2 regions of the Pantoea alhagi genome follow, and region 2 is predicted to be linked to the other one. Evidence: predicted binding sites of a transcription regulator. Region 2 holds the regulator's gene; the other holds the start of a gene.
The links. Region 2 encodes ArgR, which controls arginine synthesis, uptake and breakdown. Its sites were predicted from a motif close to ANTGAATAAAAATACANT; they were not measured.

Region 1 (4,011 bases), 1.3 Mb from region 2:
GCTGCTTACCGGCTGCCAGCTGGATGGGGCGGACGGTGAGGATATGCCTGACGTGCGCGACAGTATCTGCCTGCTGCGCAAAAGTTATCGTTTCGATGCCCGTTCCGGTATCGGTCAGCTGGCGCAGGCGGTAAACGCGGGCGATGCCAAAGCGGCGGAAAAGGTTTTCGGCGCGGGCTTTGAGGATATTTGTCGCAGCGAGCTAAGCAGTGCTGAACATTATCAGCAGCTTTTAGAGCAGGGCATTGCAGGTTATGAAGAGTATTTAACGCTGCTACAGCGCAATGCGGATGCAGATGACGTGTTGGCAGCCTTTGCCCGTTACCGGCTGTTATGTGCGCTGCGCGAAGGACCATTTGGCGTGGCGGGTTTGAATGAGCGTATCGAACGCCAGTTGCTGAAGCAGCGACGTATTCGGCGTCCGCAGGCGCAAAGCCGCTGGTATATTGGCCGGCCGGTAATGATTGCACGCAACGACAGCGCGCTGGGGCTGTTTAACGGCGATATTGGCGTTGCGATGAACGATGCCAGCGGCGCGCTGAAAGTATTCTTTCCACTGCCCGACGGCACGATTAAGGCGGTACAGCCAAGTCGTTTACCGCCGCACGATACCGCCTGGGCGATGACGGTGCATAAATCGCAGGGCTCGGAATTCGAACATACGGCGCTGGTGTTGCCTAACCACTATCTGCCGGTGCTGACGCGGGAACTGGTTTATACCGCCATTACTCGCGCACGCAGCCGATTAACGCTCTATACCGATCGGCAAATTTTTGCGCGCGCGGTTGCCGTGCGCACCCAGCGGCGCAGCGGACTGGTGGAGCGCCTGCGCGCCCCGCATCAGGAGATCCTGTTCTAAACCGGTCAGGTCAGATCGGCCATCAAGACTTTAGAACGACGCTGGTAGTTATACATTTGCTTCTTGCTTTCCGGCAGCAGCTCGATATCTACCGGCGTAAAACCGCGCTCCTGGAACCAGTGAATGCTGCGGGTGGTTAATACAAACAGTTTTTTCAACCCCAGCTGACGCGCCTGCAAAGCAACACGCTGCAGCAGCATTTCGCCGCGTGAAGAGCTGCGATAGTCAGGATGAACCGCCACGCAGGCCATTTCACCAATCTGCTCATCCGGGAAAGGATAGAGCGCCGCGCAGGCGATGGTCAGGTTATCGCGCTCGATAATGGTGAATTTATCGATCTCCATCTCCAGCTGTTCACGCGAGCGACGCACCAGAATTCCCTGCTGTTCCAGTGGGCGGATCAGCTCCAGAATGCCGCCGATATCGTTAATAGTGGCGCGTCGGATCTGCTCTGCGGATTCCATCACGATTTGCGTGCCGATGCCGTCACGGGAGAACAATTCCTGTAACAGCGCGCCATCTTCCTGATAGCTGATCAAATGGCTGCGACGCACGCCGCTGCGGCAGGCCTTAACCGCACCGCGCAGAAAGCGCACCGTGCCTGAAAGGTAGTCACCACGCTGTTCCAGGGTTTCAATACGCGCCTGTGCCTCGTTCGGGAACAGTTCAGAAATAATATTGCCTTCATCATCCGTCGCGCCCTGCTCAGAGCAGAAGCCGATCATTTTTTCCGCTTTCAGTTTAATCGCCAGCTGCGTGGCCACCTCTTCCGACGTCAGATTAAAACTTTCTCCGGTCACCGACACGGCTACCGGGCCAATCAAAACAATGGCGTCGCTGTCGAGCTGACGGTGGATCGCCTCTTCATCAATACGGCGAATACGGCCGCTGTGGCAATAGTCGATGCCGTCATCCACGCCCAGCGGCTGAGAGATAATAAAGTTGCCGCTGACCACATTGATATGCGCGCCCTGTAGCGGCGTATTGCTCAGGCTCATCGACAGGCGAGCGGTAATATCCAGCTGCAAACGTCCGGCGGCCTGCTTAACCAGCTCAAGGGATTGTGCATCGGTTACGCGGGTATGCTTGTGGTAGACCGGTTCCAGCTGATGTGCTGCCAGGCTGGCATCAATTTGTGGCCTTGCGCCATATACCACTACCAGACGAATGCCGAGGCTGTGCAGCAGACCAATATCGTTAACTATGCTGGAAAAGTTATCATGCTCAATCGCCTCGCCGCTGAGCATAATGACAAAGGTCTTATCCCGATGGGCGTTGATATAGGGAACGGAATGGCGAAAACCCTGAACCAGTGCGGTACTACGTTCCTTCACGGCAAACCCTCTTTTTGCATGACTATTCGGTTTTTGTGTATTTTTATTCTTTTGTTGCCTGAAGTGCAAGCGGCTTTTATTATCGCTTATCATTTTTCACAATCGGATAATAAGGTTAACAGGCTGCATTTAAGGCTTTTTTCCGGATGACAGCATAAAAGCGATTGGGTTAAAGTTTTCGCCACATTTTTTTCTGGCTTTTTTTTAGACACAACACAGTATCTGGAGCGGCATGTCCGAATCTAATCCCGTTATCAGCCGTCGTCGGCTGTTACAGGGCGCTGGAGCAATATGGCTATTGAGCGTTAGCCGGGTGGGGTTAGCGGCCAGCAGTCATATTGTTGCGGTGCGCATCTGGCCTTCTTCCAGCTATTCCCGCCTGACCATTGAATCAAGCGTGGCCCTGAAATATAAGCAATTTGCCCTGAGTCATCCCGAACGTGTGGTGATCGATATTGAAAACCTGCACCTGAATCGGGTACTGAAAGGGGTAGGGCATCTGGTGCAGAAAAACGATCCCTATATCAAAGCGGCGCGCGTGGGCCAGTTCGATAAAAACACCGTACGCATCGTGCTGGAGCTAAAGCAAAATGTCGCGCCGCGTCTGTTTACGCTGGCACCGGTAGCTGGCTTCCAGCATCGCCTGGTGGTGGATCTCTATTCGGCGTACGACACCCAGGACGATCCGCTACTGGCGTTGCTCAAGGATTATAATCAGGGCGATCTGGAACGTACGCAGCCCGCCGAAGCGCCGCTGCCGGGTAAAGCCGGGCGCGATCGTCCTATCGTTATCATGATCGATCCGGGACACGGCGGCGAAGATCCCGGCGCGCATGGCCTGCATAAGACGCGTGAAAAAGATATCGTGCTGAAAATTGGCCGCCGCCTGAAGGCGCTGATTGATAAAGAGCCGAATATGCGTGCTTATATGACGCGTAATGAAGATGTCTTTATACCGCTGAAGGTGCGGGTGGCTAAAGCGCGTAAGCAGCGGGCCGATCTGTTTGTTTCCATTCATGCTGATGCTTTTACCAGCCGGGCAGCGCGCGGCTCCTCAGTGTTCGCGCTCTCCACTAAAGGTGCAACCTCAGCGGCGGCGCGCTTTCTTGCCCAAACGCAGAATGAATCAGATTTAATTGGCGGCGTAAGTAAAAGCGGCGATCGCTATCTTGACCATACCATGTTCGACATGCTGCAAAGCCAGACCATTACCGATAGCCTGAAATTTGGTAAGGAAGTGCTGACGCGTATAGGCAAAATTAACCACCTGCATAAGCGCAGCGTGGATCAGGCAGGATTTGCGGTATTAAAAGCGCCCGACATTCCATCGATTCTGGTGGAAACAGCCTTTATCAGTAACCCAGCGGAAGAGCGCAAGCTGCGTACGGCGCGCTATCAGCAGCAGGTGGCTGAAGCGATTCTTGGCGGCATCAAAGCCTATTTTTCGAAAGGGGCGGCGCTGGCGCACCATAAGAAGTGAGAGTACCGGGGAGCGCGCTTGCGGGCGAACCGGTTTTTTACCAAACGCCAGATACAAAAAAACACCCTTAAGGGTGTTTTAATGATTGGTTGCGGGAGCCGGATTTGAACCGACGACCTTCGGGTTATGAGCCCGACGAGCTACCAGGCTGCTCCATCCCGCGTCCGGATGTTGTCGCTTCCGTCACGACACGCTATTGCGTACTTCTTAATTGGTTGCGGGAGCCGGATTTGAACCGACGACCTTCGGGTTATGAGCCCGACGAGCTACCAGGCTGCTCCATCCCGCGTCCGTGGAAGCGCACTATACTCTTACCGGATTATGATGCAACCCCTTTT
Region 2 (4,011 bases):
GGTCGTGAAGTGCCACCGCTGCATGGACAGAATGCCAGTGTGGATCATATTCAGGGAATTGTAGTGAATAACGTTGCGCCGGAAGGCCCGGCAGCCAAAGCCGGTATTCAGGTGAATGATCTGATTACCAGCGTTAACGGCAAGCCCGCCGTTTCTGCGCAGGAAACCATGGATCAGGTGGCCGAGATACGTCCCGGTTCGGTGATTGATGTGCAGGTTATTCGTAACGACAGGAAACTGACGCTGAAAGTCACCATTCAGGAATATCCGGCGCAATAGCGACGCCGTAACAAGACGTTCGAAGGCTCCTTTTAAAACGGTCTTCTGCTGCGTAATAAAAAAGGGAGCCCTGTGGCTCCCTTTTTAACATCAGTGATATTACTTAACGAACTCTTCGCCCAGCTGAATATCTTTCTTCAGTGTCTCCAGCATGCCTTCCAGCGCTTTTTGCTCAAAGTCGCTCAGTTGGCCAATGGGACGATACTCGGCCACGCCCTCTTTGCCCAGCAGCAGCGGCTGCGAGAAGAATCGTGCATATTCACCATCACCCTCAACATAGGCGCACTCTACCACATTGCTTTCACCCTGCAGCGCACGTACCAGTGACAGACCAAAGCGCGCAGCCGCCTGTCCCATTGACAGCGTAGCGGATCCGCCGCCCGCCTTGGCCTCAACCACTTCCGTACCCGCGTTCTGAATACGTTTGGTCAGATCGGCTATTTCTTGTTCGCTGAAAGAGACGCCAGGCACCTGTGAAAGCAGCGGCAGAATGGTGACGCCGGAGTGTCCGCCCACTACCGGTACATTCAGTTCGGTCGGCTGTTTGCCTTTCAGCTCTGCCACAAAAGTGTTTGAGCGGATAATATCCAGCGTAGTCACGCCGAACAGACGATTTTTATCGTAAACGCCGGCTTTTTTCAGCACCTCTGCGGCAATGGCAACGGTAGTGTTTACCGGATTGGTAATGATACCAATCAGCGCTTTAGGAGAGGTTTTAGCCACCTGCTCGATCAAATTGCGTACGATACCGGCATTAACATTAAACAGATCGGAGCGATCCATACCAGGCTTACGTGCCACGCCGGCAGAGATCAATACCACATCGGCGCCCTGCAGCGCAGGCGTTGCATCTTCACCGCTGAAACCTTTGATTTTAACCGGCGTAGGAATGTGGCTTAAATCAACGGCCACACCGGGCGTTACGGGAGCAATATCATACAGAGAGAGTTCTGAACCCGCAGGTAACTGGGTTTTCAGCAGAAGTGCGAGTGCCTGGCCGATACCACCAGCCGCACCGAGAACTGCAACTTTCATCCTAAACTCCTTATTATTGTGAGCATAAAAATGTCGGAATCCAGCGGGGTACTATGCTGGACGACCTGAGAAGTAATAGCGAGGACGTTGTCATCGTTTTACCTGGCCGATAAAAGCCAGCAGAAACGGGTGAAAATGACCGCATTACGTACAGGCCTGACACTGGGCGTAACCGGATACAGATAAATTAATCAACAATACCTTACACCGTCCGCGCTTAGCAGAACAACATCAATTTTATAACAATCCCTTCACTTCGTCTGCCATAGCTATGCGCTTCGCGTAAATTTTATCTGCGCCGAAAGTCTGGTAAAATGCGCGCCCACTGCGCGGTAACGCCACTGTTCACCGCAGCGTATTTGCATAAACATTCATTTAAATGCATAATAATGTATTGCCTGCTGGACGGGCTTCACAGCATTTTTATATTATCGGTAGCCTATGCGTAACCCATCGAAACAAGAAGATCTGATTAAAGCATTCAAGGCTTTATTGAAAGAGGAAAAATTCAGCTCGCAGGGTGAAATTGTGACAGCCCTGCAGGATGAAGGCTTCGACAATATCAACCAGTCGAAAGTCTCTCGTATGCTGACCAAGTTTGGTGCGGTGCGTACCCGTAACGCGAAGATGGAAATGGTTTACTGTCTGCCAGCCGAACTGGGGGTGCCCACCACAACCTCTCCGCTTAAAAACCTGGTGCTGGATATTGATTACAACGAGGCGCTGGTGGTGATTCATACCAGTCCCGGCGCAGCACAGTTGATTGCCCGCCTGTTGGACTCATTAGGCAAAGCGGAAGGGATCCTTGGTACGATTGCAGGCGACGACACCATTTTTATCACGCCAGCGCGCGCCTTTACCGTGAAACAACTTTATGAAGCTATCCTGAATCTGTTTGAACAGGAACTGTAAGCAAAGCGGGATCGCTGGCTTTTAGTAGGCGATCCTGTTTTTCTGTTAATTCGGCATGGTTGTGTTCTGCGCTTATTATCCTCTACCCGTTCTTCTCTTGCTTTCTGCCTCTCTGTGTTTCAAACGTCACTGTCAGCGTTAAATGGAATAAGAGCGCCTTGTTTTATTGGCTGCCATCTCAACACATTCGCATATCGTGCTGCCTTCCTCATAACAATACAGGAGATATGACTGCCTGAGAATTTTTACTGGCTGATTCGACCAGAAGGCAAAGCACAAATAGATAAAGTCACTTATAACACTGTTTTAATTAAAAAATAACCAATTCTGCACAATAAATAACCTCCCTATATAACTTCTGGTTATAAAAAAAGCGCCATTAGCTAAAGCGTAACAACAAAACATTATTAGCAGAATATTAATTTCATACGTGATTAGATCTATACTTGTTTTCGTGATGTGGATCACAGAGCAAACAAAGACAAAAATAGAAGACGAGGAACAGATCAATGAACATTAAAACTATCATCGCAACCGTAGGACTTGCTTCTACTCTCTCATTCAGTGCTTTTGCAGCAGAATCTATCAACGCCGATCAGGCGCAGAATCTGCAGCCAATCGGTACGGTAAGCATTAGCGGCATTGCAGGTACGCCGATGGATATTCATCAGGCGCTGCAGGCAAAAGCTGAGCGTCAGGGTGCCAGCGCTTATCGCATTATCGAAGCGCGTAACAACGACAACTATCACGTTACTGCTGAGCTGTATAAATAAGCGCAATGTGACTGCCGGGTGCATACCGGTTTAATGCATGAACGACTCAGGCAGCCTCAGAAATAATAATCGCTATCAAGCCATCCCGGCTGCCGTAACATCGATATTCAGGAGTAAGAAATGAAAACTACATTTACCTTTGCTGCTTTAGGTCTGGCTTCCGTCCTTTCATTCGGCGCAGCTGCAGCCGATCTGGTTACTCAGCAAGACGTCGCCAGCCAGAATCTGCAACCCATCGGCACCATTTCCGTAAGCGGTATTGATGCCAGCCCAACAGCTATTCGTCAGCATCTGTCCCGGAAAGCAGATAAAGAAGGCGCTTCTGCCTATCGCGTTGTTGAGGCTTATACCAACGGTAACTATCACGCGACTGCTGAAATCTACAAATAATTACCGGGCCGACGGCCTCAACGTGATATCCAGTAAAAATACCTGAATTATTAGCGGGTCTGACAGGCTGAACGTGACATTGAATAAAGCGCTATAAATAATTCCTCGTCAGCTGTTTGACGAACCCCTTGGCCCTGCTGTTTAGGGCCTTTTTTATTGGCTTTTTTGCGTCTGACGGACATTAAAGCGAAGCTGACCTTCCAGCTCCTCTTCTGCTTCATCGAACAGCAAAATCAGCGCACCATAGCGGCGTTTTTGCCCGGCGCCTAAATGGATAAACTCAATTTCTACCGGTAATGGCAGTTGCGATTGCGTAACAGCGTCCCATAATGAATCCAGATCAACAATTAACCGATCGTTAAGCGCAAAGCGTTCGCTAAACTGGCGATAAAAGTGCGCCTGATCGACGATCTCATTAAAGTCAAAAATCTCTTTCTTCATGCCGGTTGCTCCTTACCAGGATATTGGGCGCCACGCGCCCAATCTGCTTACAGGCCACCAATATGCAGGGCTTTTACTTCCAGATACTCTTCCATACCTAATACCGAGCCTTCACGTCCCAGGCCGGACTCTTTTACGCCACCGAAAGGTGCCAGTTCGGTTGATACTGCACACTCATTGA

Region 1: argA (amino-acid N-acetyltransferase) is a predicted target of ArgR. The motif match lies at 2,228-2,245, and genes of this name have one in related genera.

The regions. Positions count from the first base shown of each region.
Region 1 covers NZ_CP019706.1:2,422,602-2,426,612, forward strand. The annotation lists gene recD (exodeoxyribonuclease V subunit alpha) at 1-859, shown strand, start outside; gene argA (amino-acid N-acetyltransferase) at 865-2,193, opposite strand; gene amiC (N-acetylmuramoyl-L-alanine amidase AmiC) at 2,426-3,673, shown strand; tRNA gene B1H58_RS11305 (tRNA-Met) at 3,760-3,836, opposite strand; tRNA gene B1H58_RS11310 (tRNA-Met) at 3,886-3,962, opposite strand.
Region 2 covers NZ_CP019706.1:1,121,929-1,125,939, forward strand. The annotation lists gene degS (outer membrane-stress sensor serine endopeptidase DegS) at 1-279, shown strand, start outside; gene mdh (malate dehydrogenase) at 379-1,314, opposite strand; gene argR (transcriptional regulator ArgR) at 1,756-2,226, shown strand; gene yhcN (peroxide/acid stress response protein YhcN) at 2,736-2,999, shown strand; gene yhcN (peroxide/acid stress response protein YhcN) at 3,120-3,389, shown strand; gene B1H58_RS05230 (barstar family protein) at 3,543-3,830, opposite strand; gene B1H58_RS05235 (NAD-dependent succinate-semialdehyde dehydrogenase) at 3,878-4,011, opposite strand, start outside.